4 regions of the Agrobacterium sp. LEGMi-208b genome follow, and region 2 is predicted to be linked to each of the others. Evidence: predicted binding sites of a transcription regulator. Region 2 holds the regulator's gene; each other region holds the start of a gene.
What was found. The regulator PhoB, encoded in region 2, activates phosphate uptake and scavenging genes when phosphate is short. The targets are predictions, from matches to a motif close to TGTCATNNANCTGTCAT.

Region 1 (4,175 bases), on a different replicon from region 2:
TCGCCTGTATCAACCGTCAAACCGTGGCGCTTTTTCGTCAAGCAGGGCGTTGATTTCAGAAACGGCCTGGGCAGCGCCGCTGGCATTGTCGAAAACGCCGCTGCGCATCGCCACGAACTCCACACCGGTTTCCGCCACGGCAACCACCGAGGAAATATCCGTGCCGCCCATGACGATGGCCGGGATTTCGATCATTGATGCCCACCATTCGCCGAGCGCGAGATTTTTGGGATGCGCTTCCGGCTTGATGTCGCCTTCGAGCTTTCCGAAAAACACATAATCGGGATTGGCTTCGCCCTGCTCCAGCGCCTTGTGGCGGTCATCCGCATTGCCGCCGCCGACGATGAGCTTCGGCGTGAATTTTTCCACGGCCTCGGCGAGCGCCTCGCCGTTGCCGACCACATGCAGCCCATCCGCCTTCACGCGGCCGGCGACCCGGCTGTCACCGGCGATGAGCGCTGCCGCACCTGCCTTCTGGATGATGGGCACGATCAGCTCTGCGCGTTTCTGGAAAGCGGCGTCATCCAGACCATATTGCGGAATGATGACGGAAGCGACATCGCCGCCCCGCAATGCGTCTTCCACCTCTGTCACCTGCTTTTGCGCGTCATCCGATTGCGGAACGATCAGGACAAGGCGGCAACGGTCTTCAACTAGGGTCATCGGTTCGTCCATTTCAGACAGAAGACGCTTACCGCGCAATCTGCACTCGTTTTCATATGACAAATCCGATAAACCGGACCGGCGAAAGGATCAACCGTCCATCCATGCTCACCGATTTTCATTTTTATCTCGTCGCCATTCCCGCAGTCGTGCTCGTCGGCCTTTCCAAGGGCGGGCTGGGCGGCGCTCTGGCCCTGATGGGCGTGCCTTTGATGGCGCTTGCCGTTTCGCCCGTGCAGGCGGCGGCGATCTTCCTGCCGATCCTGATCGTTATGGATCTTGTGGCGCTCTGGGCGTGGCGGCACCATAATCACCGGGAAACGCTGCTCATCATGCTGCCCGGCGCCATCGCCGGTATCGCGCTCGGCTGGGCGACCTCGAGCCTCATATCTGCCGATGCCATGCGTCTCGTCGTCGCCTCGGTCACGATCCTGTTCGTGCTGCGTTATTTCCATGAGAGCTTCAAAAGCCGGAAGGGCCAGGAAATTCCGGCCAAACCGCAAAGACCGGCTGCCGCCACGCTTTGGTCCAGCCTTTCCGGTTATGCGAGCTTCGTGGCCCATGCGGGCGGACCGCCCTTTCAGATTTATGTCCTGCCGCTGAAGCTCGATCCGAAGACCTATACCGGCATGAGCGTGCGTTTCTTCGCCATCATGAATGCGATCAAGCTCATCCCCTATTTCGCGCTCGGCGCGCTCGATGCCACCAACCTCAAGACATCGGCGAGCCTGCTGCCGGTGGCGATGCTGGCGACGCTCGCCGGTGCGAGGGTGGTGAAATATCTGAAACCATCAGTCTTTTACCCGCTGATGTATACCATGGCGCTGATTGCGGCGCTGAAGCTCCTGTGGGACGGGCTGCCTTTCTAAAAATCGGCAATAAAAAGCTCTGGCAGCAGGTTTTCGCCGCCAGAGCTCGAAAGGCTCAGACCGCCCGGCCCTCATTCATCGAGGGTCGGCGGTCTGGCATAAATCAATGTCTTGTCGAGGCCTTGAGCCTCTGCAGTTCATCCTTCAGGCGCAGTTTTCGACGTTTAAGGTCCGCGATCTCTCTATCGTCAGACGACGGGGAAGCAAGAATACTTTCGAGCTCCTCCTCCAGAGCACCGTGTTTCTTTTCGAGCGATGCAATATGAGCCTGAATGGTCATGCGGCACGTCCTTCCTTTTTGAACCTACCTCCAGCTCTCCATCGCTGGAGTTTCAGGTTTACGACGGCAATGTGACACGGATCGCGCCGCTTGTCGAAGGCGAAATGAAGGCAATAAGTGGGCAATTTGGTCGCAAGGGATAACTTCCCGTTACCGCGATTTGATGATAGAGCCTCCAGAACGGATGACATACGCGCCGGAGCCGATCCGGCGGCATAAAATGGGGATGACGAGATGCCCGATCAGGACCAGGCGGACATCAGGCTCACGCTGGCGCGGCTGCGCCAGGAGCATGAGGATTATGACGCGGCGATCAACGCGATGATCCAGACCAGCTGCGATGCGCTGAGAATACAGCGCATGAAAAAGAAAAAGCTGGCCGTCAAGGACAAGATGACCCAGCTGGAAGACCAGGTCATTCCCGATATCATCGCCTGAGCCGGAGAGATTACGTGACAGCAGAAACGCCCCCCGTCGCCATCATCATGGGCAGCCAGTCCGACTGGGAGACCATGAAGAACGCCGCCGATACGCTGGATGCGCTCGACATCGAATACGAAGCCCGCATCATTTCCGCCCACCGCACCCCGGACCGGCTTTATGACTTCGCCAATGGCGCGAAGGACGAGGGCTTCAAGGTCGTTATCGCCGGCGCCGGCGGCGCTGCCCATCTGCCGGGCATGACGGCGGCCATGACGCCGCTTCCGGTCTTCGGCGTTCCGGTACAATCGAAGACCATGTCCGGTCAGGACAGCCTCTATTCCATCGTGCAGATGCCAGCCGGCATTCCCGTCGGCACGCTCGCCATCGGCAAGGCCGGCGCGATCAACGCAGCCCTTCTCGCCGCCGCGGTTCTGGCGCTGAGCGATGAGGACCTCGCCGACCGGCTGGATGCCTGGCGTGCGCGCCAGTCGGCGGCTGTCGCGGAATATCCCATGGACAGCGCCCAGTGACGACAAATGTGATGGCAAAGACGACCAACCTGACCATCGGCATCATCGGTGGCGGGCAGCTCGGGCGTATGCTGGCGATGGCCGCAGCCCGCCTCAACCACCGCACCATCGTGCTGGAACCGCAGGCCGATTGTCCGGCTGCGCAGGCCTGCAACGACCAGATCGTCGCGGAATATGATGACGAAAAGGCGCTTGCAGAACTCGCAAGCCGCTGCGATGTCGTCACCTACGAATTCGAAAACGTGCCTGTCGCAGCCGCCGAAAAGCTCAGCACTTCCGTGCCCGTCTACCCACCGGCGCAGGCGCTCAGCGCCTCACAGGACCGGTTGACGGAAAAACGCTTCCTCAACGACTGCGGCATCCCGACCGCCGATTTTCGCGCCGTGGACAGCCAGGACGAACTGGAAGCCGCTCTCGCCGCGTTTGGCGGCAAAGGCGTGCTGAAGACCCGCCGCATGGGTTATGACGGCAAGGGCCAGCGTCTCTTCCGGGGTGGTGAAGACCTCACGGGCGCCTTTGCGGCGCTTGGCGGCGTGCCGCTAATCCTCGAGAGCTTCATCGCCTTCGAGCGGGAGATTTCGATCATCGCCGCCCGTTTCAAGGACGGCACCGTCACCTGTTACGATCCGGCCGAAAACGTCCATCTGAATGGCATTCTGCATACTTCGACGGTGCCGGCAGCGCTTTCGCATGCCGCTCGGGCCGTTGCCGTGCAATCGGCGGAGAAGCTTCTGGCCGCGCTCGACTATGTCGGTGTCATCGGCATCGAGTTCTTTGTCCTGCCGGATGGTTCGTTGGTCGCCAATGAAATGGCGCCGCGTGTCCACAATACCGGCCACTGGACGGAAGCGGCCTGCGTGATCTCCCAGTTCGAGCAGCATATCCGGGCCGTCTCGGACCTCGCACCCGGCAACACGGAGCGCCACTCCGATTGCATCATGACCAACCTCATCGGCGACGACATCAACGATGTACCGGCATGGTTGTCGAAAAAAGACTGTCTCGTGCATCTCTATGGCAAGACGGAAGCACGGCCGGGCCGCAAGATGGGCCATGTGACCGAGCTTTTGCGCACAGGAAAAGCCTAGTCTTTTAAGGCAAAGACGCGGCCGAGTGTTGACAGGCAGGGCTCAAACGGGTATCTGCCTGCCAACCGAAAAGAGCGCGCCCCGTTGCGCGCTTTTGATTGTTTGAATAAGCACGGCAGAAACCGTGCAAAACTGCGGACCAGTAAAATGAAGATCAAGAATTCGCTTAAAGCGCTTAAGGCCCGTCATCGCGATAACCGCCTGGTTCGCCGCAAGGGCCGCGTCTACATCATCAACAAGCAGAACCCGCGTTTCAAGGCTCGTCAGGGCTGATTGACTGCGACTGCGGTTCGCGATCAAACGCGCGGATCACTTTGTTGAC
Region 2 (4,175 bases):
GCTTTCCGCGGTCGGCTTCGCTGGTCGGTGGTCTCGTCCTGACGCTGATGACCCTGCCGACGATCATCATCGCGACCCGCGCAGCCCTCAAAGCCGTGCCGCCGTCGATCCGCGCCGCAGCCCTCGGTCTCGGCGCGTCCAAGATGCAGACGATTTTCCATCATGTGCTGCCGCTTGCCATGCCCGGCATCCTGACCGGCACCATCATCGGTCTCGCCCACGCGCTGGGCGAAACGGCGCCGCTGCTGCTGATCGGCATGGTGGCATTCGTCGCGAATTACCCGACAACGCCGATGGATCCGTCCACGGCCCTGCCGGTGCAGATTTACATGTGGGCGAACGAAGCCGAGCGCGCCTTTGTCGAAAGGACATCCGGCGCTATCATCATCCTGCTTTTGTTCCTCATCGTCATGAATGTTGGCGCAATCCTGTTGCGTCGCCGCTTCGAACGGCGCTGGTAGAGGGAGCTTGAGCAATGAACATGTTGTCGGAAGCAGCAGTTGAAAAGGCGCTGGACAAGAAAATGAATGAAGTCTCATACAAGATGATCGGCAAGGACGTTTCGGTTTATTACGGCGAGAAGCGCGCGCTTTACGACGTGAACCTCAACGTTCGGGAAAATACGGTGACCGCGTTGATCGGCCCGTCCGGCTGCGGTAAATCCACCTTCCTGCGTACCCTGAACCGTATGAATGATACGATCGACGGCTGCCGGGTCACCGGCAAGATCACGCTCGACACCGACGATATTTACGATCAGCAGATCGACGTCGTGGAACTGCGCGCCCGTGTCGGCATGGTGTTCCAGAAGCCGAACCCCTTTCCGAAGTCGATCTACGAGAATATTTCCTACGGCCCGCGCATCCACGGTCTCGCCCGCAACAAGGCGGATATGGACCAGATCGTCGAGCAGAGCCTGCAGAAGGCGGGTCTCTGGAACGAGGTGAAGGATCGCCTGCACGAATCCGGCACCGGCCTTTCCGGTGGTCAGCAGCAGCGTCTGTGCATTGCCCGCGCGGTTGCCGTCAGCCCGGAAGTGATCCTGATGGACGAGCCCTGCTCGGCGCTCGACCCGATTGCGACCGCAAAGGTCGAGGAGCTGATCCACGAGCTGCGCACCAATTACACGATCGTCATCGTCACACACTCCATGCAGCAGGCGGCCCGTGTTTCCCAGCGCACGGCCATGTTCCATCTTGGCCATCTTGTCGAGGAAAACGAAACCGACAAGATGTTCACCAATCCCGACGATCAGCGCACGCAGGATTACATCATGGGCCGCTTCGGCTGATCCCGGCCGGCGCTTTATCGAAACCGAACAAGACTGGTGCCTCTGCCGTGCCCGCTCTGGGCACGCGCATGCAGGCCAAGCCGGAGGACTAGACCATGACACAGACAACGACCCATTCGCATATCGTTTCCGTCTATGACGATGAATTGAAGTTTCTGACGCGCCGCATCGCGGAAATGGGCGGTCTTGCGGAACAGATGTGCGCCGACGCCGTGCGTGCGCTCGTCAATTCCGATGCCGCACTTGCGCAGAAGGTCATTTCCGACGATACGATCCTCGACCATTCCGAGCGGGAGATCGGCGACAAGGCCATCGTCACCATCGCCAGACGTCAGCCGATGGCGGCCGATCTTCGCGAGATCATCGGCACCCTGCGTATCGCCGGCGACCTCGAGCGCGTCGGTGATCTCGGTAAGAACACCGCCAAGCGCGTCATCGCGGTTGCCGGAACCGGCGTGCCGCGCAAGCTCGCCCGCGGCATCGAGCATCTGTCGGAGCTGGCACTGGTGCAGCTCAAGGAAGTCCTTGACGTCTATTCCACACGCTCCGCCGAGAAGGCCAATGCCATCCGCGAGCGCGACGAGGAAATCGACGCCATGTATACGTCGCTCTTCCGCGAGCTTCTGACCTACATGATGGAAGATCCGCGCAACATCACCACCTGCACGCATCTTCTTTTCTGCGCCAAGAACATCGAGCGTATCGGCGACCACGCCACCAATATCGCCGAAACGATCTATTACATGACCACCGGCAGCCAGCCGGAGGGCGAGCGTCCGAAGGACGACAGTTCCAACACGCTCGGTTCGGTGACCGAGTAACAGACAAGCAGCGGCTTGCGGAGTTAGCATATGGTGCCCAAGATTGCAGTTGTGGAAGACGAGGAAGCGCTAAGCGTCCTGCTTCGTTACAATCTCGAGGCTGAGGGATATGACGTCGACACGATACCCCGTGGCGACGAGGCGGAAATCAGGCTGCAGGAGCGTATTCCGGATCTTCTCATCCTGGACTGGATGTTGCCCGGCGTTTCCGGCATCGAACTGTGCCGGCGGCTTAGAATGCGGCCGGAAACCGAACGCCTGCCCATCATCATGCTGACGGCGCGCGGCGAGGAAAGCGAACGGGTTCGTGGCCTCGCCACCGGCGCCGACGATTATGTCGTCAAGCCGTTCTCGACGCCGGAACTCATGGCCCGCGTCAAGGCCATGCTGCGCCGGGCTCGTCCTGAGGTTCTGTCTTCGGTGCTGAAATGCGGTGATATCGAACTGGATCGCGAGACCCATCGCGTTCACCGGAAAAGCCGCGAAGTGCGCCTCGGCCCGACGGAGTTCCGGCTGCTGGAATTCCTGATGACCTCTCCGGGCCGGGTATTCTCCCGCTCGCAATTGCTGGATGGCGTCTGGGGCCACGATATCTATGTGGATGAGCGTACCGTCGACGTGCATGTCGGACGTCTGCGCAAGGCGCTCAATTTTTCGCATATGCAGGATGTCATCCGCACCGTGCGCGGTGCTGGATATTCGATGGAAGCCTGAGCAAAACCGAAACCGATGGTTTCACTCGGGATAATTCCCCAAAAATCAGAAGGCCCGGGACCGGAATGGGTGTCGGGCCTTTCGATTTTGAACCTTCCGCAAATGCGGCACCCCTGTCATTCTTGGGGGCGATAGACGGTTCGCTGAGATTTGGACTGCGCAGAGAAGCCAGTCAGGAAGGGCGCGGCACGCCGCCGACGAATTCAGAGCATTTGCAGTAAGGGACGCTTCGCGGTTTGCGTCCGCAGATTGCGCAAGAACAAGGATTGGAGCGCCTCTTAAACAACGCGTGCTGCAAGGAGGAACCGCCTTGAATTTTCCCACAAAAAAACGGGCCCGAAGGCCCGTAGTTTTTGAGTGTCAAATGCGTGCCGCAACACTCAAGCCTTGCGACGCTCGCTTACCGGCTGGTAGGCAAGCTTTGCATGGAACTTGCAATAGGGCGAAGATTCCAGTGCTTCACAACCGCAGAAATGGAAATCGTCTTTCAAGGGGTCGCCGACCGGCCACTTGCAGGTGCGCTCCGTCAGTTCCGTCAGCGTCAGGCGACGGGAAATTGGCGTAACCACGTTCTTGGAAGGAACGTATTCGAGAACTTCGGCGGTCTCGATATCGATCTCCTCGTGCAGCGCGGTTGCCGCGTTGGAGCGGTTCAAGGCCCGTGCGGGGGCAGCGCTGACGCGGGTTGCGAAATTCGTCGCGCGTGGGGCAGGGGCGGCAGCGCGCTTGGGCGCGGAACGCGCCGAAGTCACCGGGCCGCCGGCCTTCACGCGGCCAGGCAGGTTAAGGCGATGGACCTTGCCGATTACGGCATTGCGGCTGACACCGCCCAGCTGTGCCGCTATCTGGCTGGCGCTAAGCCCCTCGGACCACAATTTCTTGAGTTTTTCGACCCGCTCGTCTGTCCAGTTCATGCCGCTTCTCCGCTCGTCGCGTATAATGTCGGCAGAATCCCTCTCCGTCTCGCGGGCGTGCCGCGAGCGTGGTTTCCGCCGGATTTTTGGTGACTAGTTCCGCCGCAATGCAGTCTAGTAATTAGCGATTAACCTAGTGCCAGCCTGACTCTGTGGCAAGAGTCGGGGGAATCATCTGGAATCGATTTTCCGGTTTTCCCCAACTTGCTGGCGAGTTGAGTCTGAAAGGCAACACCTTGGGCCTCACCGGCCACCTCCTACTAGTGCTTGAGAAGCCCGGGAAACGCGGACTTTTGTTGACATCGGCAGGCGAAGTGACAATAGTGCCCCTGCCGCCGCGAGGCGGCATTTTTGATTTTCAGGCAAGGGATAACCCCGAAGGCCTATTGACAACGTCTGACAGCGCATCCGCGCAAGGAGTGATACAGCCATGGC
Region 3 (4,175 bases), 1.3 Mb from region 2:
CCAGCACTTTCACATCGATCTTTTCATGCAGGGAAAGAACCTCAAGCTCGGCCTTCAGGTTCACCTCGTAATCCTTGGCGGCCTCGAAACGGTCGCGGGCGGCCTGCCGGTTCTGCGACATCATGATGATCGGCGCCTGAATGGCGGCCAGCATGGAAAGCAGCAGGTTGAGGAAGATGAAGGGGTAGGGATCAAAGGCGCCGGTGGTCAGGATGATGGTATTGATCACGGCCCAGAAGATCAGGAAAAAACAGAATGCGAGGATAAAACCCCAGGAGCCGCCGACCCTGGCGATATTGTCGGCCAGCCTGTCGCCGAGACTGGCGCCAGCGGAAAATTCCGCGTTGGTGTCCGTCGAAATCAGCTTTTTCTGATGTGACAGTTCGAGAATGCGCCGCTCCACTTCGCCGATTTCGCGGGAGGAACGTTTGAAATGCGAAACGATATAGTCGGAGATATCTGACACGGTGTGTCTCCGGTTCTGGTGGGGCGATGCGGATATTTCCCGAGATAAACCCGCTTGGTGGCGGAATTCAAACGATTTCCACCACCATGCGGTTCAGGCGTCGCCGCCGAAAACCATCAGACCGCCGGCGCGCCCTCGTGCAGCCAGTTGAAACCGGGGAAGAAGCGCTCGCGGCCATATTGCTGGCCGAACATCATGTCGAATTGCAGCAGGCGGTAATCGCGCACCACGTCGGGAACGGCGTTCGGGGCAATCGACCAGTCGGGCAGGGCCTTGCCATCGGTCGTCACCAGCATATGCCGGTCGATGACGGAAAAGGCCTGCTGCACCTCGCCGAGCGTGCCGGTGTAGAAGGGATCGGAGAAGCCCGCCGTCTTCAGCACGTGATAGGGCAGAAGCGCCGGGCTGATGGTGCCGATATTCTTGCGCACGCCCTTTTTGGAAGACCAGACGACCAGCGGCGTCTCGTGTTCCTTCTTCATCACGTCAAGCGGTGCGCGGCGGCTGGCCACCATGCCTGGCATGTAGCCGCTTTCCACGAAGGTCTGGCCGAGCGGCGGCAGGTGATCGCCGAAGAGGACGATGATGGTTTCACGATCGCGCTTCTTCGCCCAGCGCATCAGTTTCAGCAGCGCTTCGTCAGCTTCCGCCACCCCTTGGGAATAGGTGGCGAGCGCCTGCGAGGCCGAGGCGGAGAGATCGCCTTCGACGCCGATGGTGTTTTCCGCGTAACGGGTCGCCTCGTAAGGCCCATGTCCCTGCAGGGTGACGGCGAAGAGGAAAAGCGGGTTCTGCGCCTTCTCGGCCGTCGCCATGATCTCGTCCATCAGCGCATCGTCGGAGGCGAAGTTGCCGCGTTTCTCCATCGCCGGCAGCGTCTCTTCCGAGCGGAATTCCTCGAAGCCGAAATTTCTGTAGACCTGCTTGCGGTTCCAGAACCATTCCTGGAACGGATGCATGGCGATGGCGGAATAGCCTTCGCCGCGGAAGAAGCTGGCGAGCGAGGGCACCGGGCGGCGGATATATTGCTGGTAGGGAATGCTGCCATAGGGCAGGAAGGCGTTGGAAAAGCCGGTCAGCGCCTCGAATTCGACATTCGCCGTCATGCCGCCGAACTCGGGCGAAAACACATTGCCGGACTGTTTGGCGCGGATCGTCGGCATCGGGTCGGCAGAAAGGTTCACATTTTTGAGCCGGGCCGGATCCCACAGCGATTCGCTCATCAGCATGATGACATCGGGGTAATCGCCCTTGTTGGCGGCGAAAGAAGCGGGTTGCGAGGTGAGATCGGCAATGCTGTTTTCGCCGTAACCCTGCGGCGCCGAGACATTGGCCATGGGAATATTGAAGGCGAAGGCCATCAGGAAGCCGTTATGGCGGTAGTTTTCCTGCTGATCCCACATCATCGGAATGATGTTGAGGCGATCGCGGACCCAGGAATAATGCGAATAATCCATCAGCGAGGCGAGGCCGGCAAGAAGCGGCAGCGCCAGTGCGAGCCCCGCGGTGCGTTCACGCCAGCTCAATGACGGGGAATGCCGGCGCGCCAGCAGCCAGAGCGCCACGAGAGCCGCAATGGCGGCGCAGATGCCAAGACCGACCAGTACTGCCGTCAGCGGTTGCGCCTTCAGCATCGTGGGCAAAAGCTCGAGAATCTGGCGGCCGAACAGCAGGTCGGATGGGTAAAGCGGATCGGAGAGATAGGTCTGTTTCTGCGCGGAAATAAGCCCGGTCAGCGCGCAGAGCGGCGCAACTGCGATGAGGGACAGATAACGCCGGCCAAGAAGTGCATCCAGTGCGACGAGAAGGGTGAGCACGGCGGCAATGGTGGTCATGCCCGGGCGGGCGGAGGAGGTGAGGAAAGCACCGACATCCTGGAGCGAACCACGGGCGATCCATTCCAGCGCCACGACGAGCACGATCGACGCGACCGTCAGATTGGCAAGCGGATAGGCCGTGCCCGAAAGCTTCGAAAGGCTCCTTGTCCATGCGGGCGAAAAGACGAAACCAGCCTTTTCGGAAGCCGTTGTTTTTGGCGCCGAATCTCTCAAACTCATACTCCGGTATTGCAGGCGTCCACCCAATCCGGGGAGATGAATCGGGCGTCGCAAAAGTGTCATGTAACTGTCACATAAGCGCGATGAACGCGACATGAACTTTGCGGAGGATGGCTGGCGCGGCGATAACCTTAGCGTGAACGCGTGCCTGCCATGCGTAACGGATGCCGCCATGCAATTGCCGCGTTGCGGAGCGGGCACGGGCGCGGTATTGAAAAGCCATGAGCGACAGACACGATATAGAAAACCATCTCCGGATTGCCGTCGGGCAGTTCAATCCCACCGTTGGCGACGTGGCGGGCAATCTCGCCAGGGCGCGTGAGGCGAGGGCCGATGCGGCAACGCAGGGCGCCGACCTTCTGCTTCTGACCGAACTGTTCATTTCAGGCTATCCGCCTGAAGATCTGGTGCTGAAGCCGGCTTTTCTGAAAGCCTGCCTGAAGGCGGTGGAAGAGCTGGCGGCGGAGACCGCCGATGGCGGGCCGGGTGTCGTGATCGGTTTTCCGCGACAGGGGGAGACGGGCCGGCACAATTCGGTGGCGCTGCTGGATGGCGGCAAGATCATTGCGCTGCGCGACAAGATTGACCTGCCCAATTACGGCGAGTTCGACGAGAAGCGGGTTTTCGCCGAAGGTTCGATTTCCGGCCCCTATAATTTCCGCGGTGTCCGGATCGGCATTCCGATCTGCGAGGAAATCTGGAACGACATGGGCGTGTGCGAGACGCTGGCCGAAAGCGGTGCGGAAATCCTGCTGGTGCCGAACGGTTCGCCCTATTATCGCGGCAAGCTGGATGTGCGCCATCAGGTGGCGCTCAGGCAGGTGATCGAAAGCGGCCTGCCGCTCGTCTTCGCCAACCAGCTGGGCGGGCAGGACGAGCTGGTGTTCGACGGTGCAAGCTTCGGCTTCAATGCCGATAAAACGCTTGCCTTCCAGATGAGCCAGTTCGAGGCCACACTTGCCGTCACCGACTGGAAACGCACTGCCGATGGCTGGCATTGCGAAAGCGGGCCATTCTCGAAAATCCCCGAAGGCGAGGAGGCGGATTATCGCGCCTGCATGCTGGGCTTCCGCGATTACGTCAACAAGAACGGCTTCAAGAGTGTGGTTCTCGGCCTTTCCGGCGGTATCGATTCGGCGATCTGCGCGGCACTGGCTGTCGATGCGCTCGGCGAGGAGCGGGTGCGCTGCATCATGCTGCCCTACCGCTACACCTCGGAAGAATCGCTGAAAGACGCCGCCGATTGCGCGAAAGCGCTGGGTTGCCGTTACGATATCGTGCCGATTTCGGAGCCAGTGGAGGGTTTCCTTTCGGCGCTTTCCGATCTCTTCGAGGGTACGGAAGAGGGCATTACCGAGGAAAACCTGCAGAGCCGCACGCGCGGCACCATTTTGATGGCCGTCTCGAACAAGTTCGGCTCGATGGTGGTGACGACGGGCAACAAGTCCGAGATGTCAGTGGGTTACGCCACGCTCTATGGCGACATGAATGGCGGTTTCAACCCCATCAAGGACCTCTACAAGATGCAGGTCTATGCCATTTCCAGCTGGCGCAACGCCCATGTGCCGCCGGGTGCGCTCGGTCCTTCCGGTGAGGTGATCCCGGCCAATATCATTTCCAAGGCCCCGTCGGCCGAATTGCGACCCAACCAG
Region 4 (4,175 bases), 250 kb from region 2:
CCGCTGGAAATCTTCCGGGCAATGTTCGACCTGCCGTCGCCTTATGCGGATGGTTCGCTGAAATATAATTATGTCGCGGATCGCGTTTACATCACCGACGGCTTCTACATCCCGCATTTCATCTACCAGCTGATCATCACGCTCAATATCGCGCTGGTCTCGACAATCATCGGCACGAGTTTCGCCTTCGTGCTCTGCTTCTTTGCCTCCACCAATCTCGTCGGCGCTGGCCTCGTGCGCTGGGTGGTGCGCCGGGTGATGGAAGTGCTGCGAGCCTTTCCTGAAATCGTCGTCGCCGGGCTGCTGACCGCCATCCTGTCGATCGGTCCGATCGCGGCCATCATCGCGATTTCGGTTCATACGATCGGCGCTTTGGGCAAGCTCTTCTTCGAAGTCGTCGAAAATGCCGACATGAAACCGGATGAAGGCCTGCGCGCCGCTGGTGCCAACTGGCTGGAGCGGGTACGCTTCGCCATCGTGCCGCAGGTTCTGCCCAATTTCGTGTCCTACGCGCTGCTGCGCGCCGAAATCAACGTGCGCGCCTCCACGATCATCGGCGCGGTGGGCGGCGGCGGCATCGGCGAGGTCTTCCGCCTGTCGATCGGTAACGATCACGCGTCGAAGACCTATGCCATCATCATCCTTCTGCTGATCACCATCATCGCCGTCGACCAGTTTTCCAGCTGGCTGCGCCGTAAGCTGATCGGCCAACAATCCTTCGAATTCGGACGGGGAGCGGCCTGATGTCGTCCAGCTTCATTCTCAACACCGCCGACCGCGAGAGGCTGACGGCTGCATATCCCGGCGTATTCAACCGCAGTTTCATGCAACGGTATGGCCTGCTCGTCGGCCTTCTTGCCGTCACCGCCTATCTCATTGGCTGCTTTTTCTTCTTCAATGTCGGGCCGGCTTTCATGCAGGGGCGGTGGGATCGCGCTTCGAGCTATATTCAGGACTGGTATTCCTGGCGCGCCCAGCCGCGCCTGCGTTTCGAAGACGGCAAGGTTGAACCGCAATGGTCAAGCCGCGGGCAATATCCCACCGATGCGAAGATCGACTGGCTGCAGCCCCTGCCGGGCGGCGGCTACAGTGTGGTCTATGCCGGTACGCAAAACCGCCTCGATGTGACCCCGACCCGGGTGGATGTCTATGTCGACGGCAAGAACTACCCCGTCATCATCAATGACGATGCGGCGGTCGCTCCGCAGGGCCTGCCCGACGAAATCCAACAGGACGGCAAGAAGGTTCTCGTGCATTACGGCTTTGCCGGCCAGGCGGAAATCCGCACCAGCCAGGTCTATGTGCAGCGCCGTTTCCTTGGATGGGCCAACTTCCTGTTCGACACCAAATCGGAATTCTGGGGCAAGGGTTATGGTGAACTCGCCGCGCTGGCGCTCTGGGGAGAAAGGCTCGATCCCGAGCGCTCCAACATCGGCCATATGGTCGATGATTTCCTCGACAACAGCGTCTGGCAACATGCCGATATTCTCTCCAAGCTGATGCAGACGCTGGTGATGGCATTTGTGGGCACGCTGTTCGGCACGCTCGTTGCCCTGCCGCTCGCCTTCATCGCCGCCCGCAACATCACCGCCAACAAGGCCGCAAACTGGGGCATGAAGCGCCTGTTCGACTTCCTGCGTTCCATCGACATGCTGATCTGGGCGCTGTTCTTCACCCGCAGTTTCGGCCCCGGACCGATCCCCGGCATTGCCGCGATCTTCTTCACCGATACCGGGGCGCTCGGCAAAGTCTACGCCGAGGCACTGGAAAATGTCGACGACAAGCAGCGCGAGGGCGTCAAGTCGGTCGGTGCATCCCCGATTGCGGTCAATCGCTTCGGCGTGTTGCCGCAGGTTCTGCCGGTCTTCATTTCGCAATCGCTCTACTTCTGGGAAAGCAACACCCGTTCCGCCACCATCATCGGTGCGGTGGGTGCCGGCGGCATCGGCCTGAAACTGCTGGAAGCGATGGGTACCAATGCCGACTGGGACAAGGTCGCCTATATGGTTCTGCTCATCCTCTTCGTCGTTTTCCTGTTCGACCACATCTCCAATTCCCTGCGTTCGCGCCTGATCGGTAAAACACAGCACTAAGCCTAGAAAGAGCGGGATGATAAAAGCCATAACGGCATTTGTTGTCCCGCCCCTCGGGCATTTGCAAAGCCCTCACGGACGCCGACCATATCCCCTCGCCTCGTCCATCTGCGATTGGAGCGTATTCGCTAGTTCTACCGCATTTCGAATGCGCTTTTTTCCCTCGGCATCATCATTCTGTCACGGAAACCAATTACCTCGCACTCCTGACCTTGCGGGAAGCGGGCGAGTCACGCCAAATAGCTTCTCATCCCTGGTTTCCCATGACACTGAAGAGTGCTTGCCGTGCGCTACGCCATCTATTTTTCTCCGGCTAAGGATCATCCGCTGACTGAAGCAGCGTCGCGCTGGCTGGGCCGAAATGCATTTTCCGACACATTGCATGACGACCACGACGACTATGCCGAGATGACGGAAGAACCCCGCCGTTATGGTTTCCACGCCACCCTGAAGGCGCCTTTCGAACTTGCCGAAAAATACAGCGAGGCGGAGCTGCTCGCGGCCTTCGAAGATTTCGCGGCCCGCCAGCCTGCCTTCGAAATTCCCCGCGTCGTCGTCGGTGCGCTCGGGCCTTTTTTCGCACTGGTTCCGGATCGCATTTACCAGCCGCTGCAGGATTTTGCCGCCGAGATCGTCGATCATTTCGACCGGTTTCGCGCGCCTCTGTCTGAGACAGATATTGCCCGGCGGCGGCCACAAATGCTGACGGAGAGCCAGCGGCAAAATCTGTCGCTCTGGGGTTATCCGCATGTGATGGATGACTTCCGTTTTCACATGACGCTGACCGGCCGCATCGACGAGAACGATCAGCCCGCCATGCACGAGGTGCTTTCGGCGCGGTTTTCCGAGTTCGTTGATCAGCCCCTCAGCATTTCCGGCCTCGCTTTGTTCATTGAAGAAACGCGTGGCGCGCCCTTTACCGTTCATAGCTGGCACCCCCTTGGCCAGCCACCAAAGAAAGATGCGAACCCATGACCGAGCACGCCCTTTCCAATGCCCGTATCGTTCTGGAAGACGATATTATTCTGGGTTCCGTCCTGATCCGTGATGGCAAGATCGCCGATATCAGCGAAGGCGCCTCCAAGACCGGAGAAGACCTCGAAGGTGACTTCCTGATCCCCGGCCTGGTGGAACTGCACACCGACCATCTGGAGCAGCATTATTCGCCGCGCCCTGGCGTTATCTGGGACAAGATCGCCGCCATTCAGGCCCATGACGCGCAGGTCGCGGCCTCCGGCATCACCACCGTATTCGACTGCCTGCGGCTCGGTTCGGATGAGGATGGCGGTTTCAAGAAGGGCGAAATGCGCGAAATGGCTGACGCCATCGAGGCAGCAGCCGACCAGAACCGCCTGCGTGCGGACCACCTGCTGCATCTGCGCTGTGAGGTCGCCTCCGCCGATGTGCTGGAGCATTTCGAAGACTTCGAAACCGATCCGCGCGTGCGGCTGATTTCGTTGATGGACCACTCCCCGGGTCAGCGCCAGTTCCAGTCGATGGATCAGTACATTTTCTACTACCAGAAGAAGCGCGGCTTGAGCGACGAGGCTTTCGCCGAGTTCGTGCGGCGGCGGCAGGCTGCTTCGGCGGAATTTTCCGCCAAGCACCGCGATTATCTTGCCGCCCGCTGCGCCGAACGCGGCATCACCGTCGCAAGCCATGACGATGCCACCGAAGCGCATGTCGGCGAGGCTATCGGCCACGGCGTGAAACTGGCGGAATTCCCCACCAGCGTCGAGGCTGCAAAGGCCTCGCACAGCGCTGGCATGAGCGTGCTGATGGGTGCGCCGAACATCGTCCGCGGCAAATCCCATTCCGGCAATATCGCCGCCCGCGATCTCGCGGAGATCGGCGTGCTGGATGTTCTTTCTTCCGATTATGTGCCGTTCAGCCTGCTCTTCGCGCCCTTCCTGCTCGCCGATCAGGTGGAAGCCATCTCTCTGCCGGAAGCGCTCCGCATGGTCACTGCCACGCCCGCCCGGACGGTTGGCCTTGTTGACCGTGGTCGTATCGCAACGGGACTGCGGGCCGATCTGGTCCGCGTTCATCGCGAGGATGGCGTGCCGGTCGCCCGTTCGGTCT

Region 1: a site for PhoB is predicted at 1,873-1,889, ahead of AC5YUO_RS18405 (YdcH family protein). Genes of this name have one in related genera too.
Region 3: a site for PhoB is predicted at 2,581-2,597, ahead of AC5YUO_RS14450 (LTA synthase family protein). Genes of this name have one in related genera too.
Region 4: a site for PhoB is predicted at 2,261-2,277, ahead of AC5YUO_RS07115 (DUF1045 domain-containing protein). Genes of this name have one in related genera too.

Annotation. Positions count from the first base shown of each region.
Region 1 is NZ_CM183446.1:797,649-801,823, forward strand. It holds gene AC5YUO_RS18390 (tetratricopeptide repeat protein) at 1-1, opposite strand, end outside; gene AC5YUO_RS18395 (thiamine phosphate synthase) at 10-663, opposite strand; gene AC5YUO_RS18400 (sulfite exporter TauE/SafE family protein) at 768-1,532, shown strand; gene AC5YUO_RS18405 (YdcH family protein) at 1,636-1,812, opposite strand; gene AC5YUO_RS18410 (YdcH family protein) at 2,047-2,250, shown strand; gene purE (5-(carboxyamino)imidazole ribonucleotide mutase) at 2,298-2,765, shown strand; gene AC5YUO_RS18420 (5-(carboxyamino)imidazole ribonucleotide synthase) at 2,777-3,853, shown strand; gene ykgO (type B 50S ribosomal protein L36) at 4,001-4,126, shown strand.
Region 2 is NZ_CM183445.1:1,173,127-1,177,301, reverse strand. It holds gene pstA (phosphate ABC transporter permease PstA) at 1-461, shown strand, start outside; gene pstB (phosphate ABC transporter ATP-binding protein PstB) at 476-1,291, shown strand; gene phoU (phosphate signaling complex protein PhoU) at 1,387-2,112, shown strand; gene phoB (phosphate regulon transcriptional regulator PhoB) at 2,143-2,826, shown strand; gene AC5YUO_RS05850 (GcrA family cell cycle regulator) at 3,207-3,740, opposite strand; gene AC5YUO_RS05845 (aspartate aminotransferase family protein) at 4,171-4,175, shown strand, end outside.
Region 3 is NZ_CM183445.1:2,950,440-2,954,614, forward strand. It holds gene AC5YUO_RS14445 (DUF1003 domain-containing protein) at 1-466, opposite strand, end outside; gene AC5YUO_RS14450 (LTA synthase family protein) at 583-2,523, opposite strand; gene AC5YUO_RS14455 (NAD+ synthase) at 2,745-4,175, shown strand, end outside.
Region 4 is NZ_CM183445.1:1,423,293-1,427,467, forward strand. It holds gene phnE (phosphonate ABC transporter, permease protein PhnE) at 1-744, shown strand, start outside; gene phnE (phosphonate ABC transporter, permease protein PhnE) at 744-2,093, shown strand; gene AC5YUO_RS07115 (DUF1045 domain-containing protein) at 2,370-3,068, shown strand; gene AC5YUO_RS07120 (alpha-D-ribose 1-methylphosphonate 5-triphosphate diphosphatase) at 3,065-4,175, shown strand, end outside.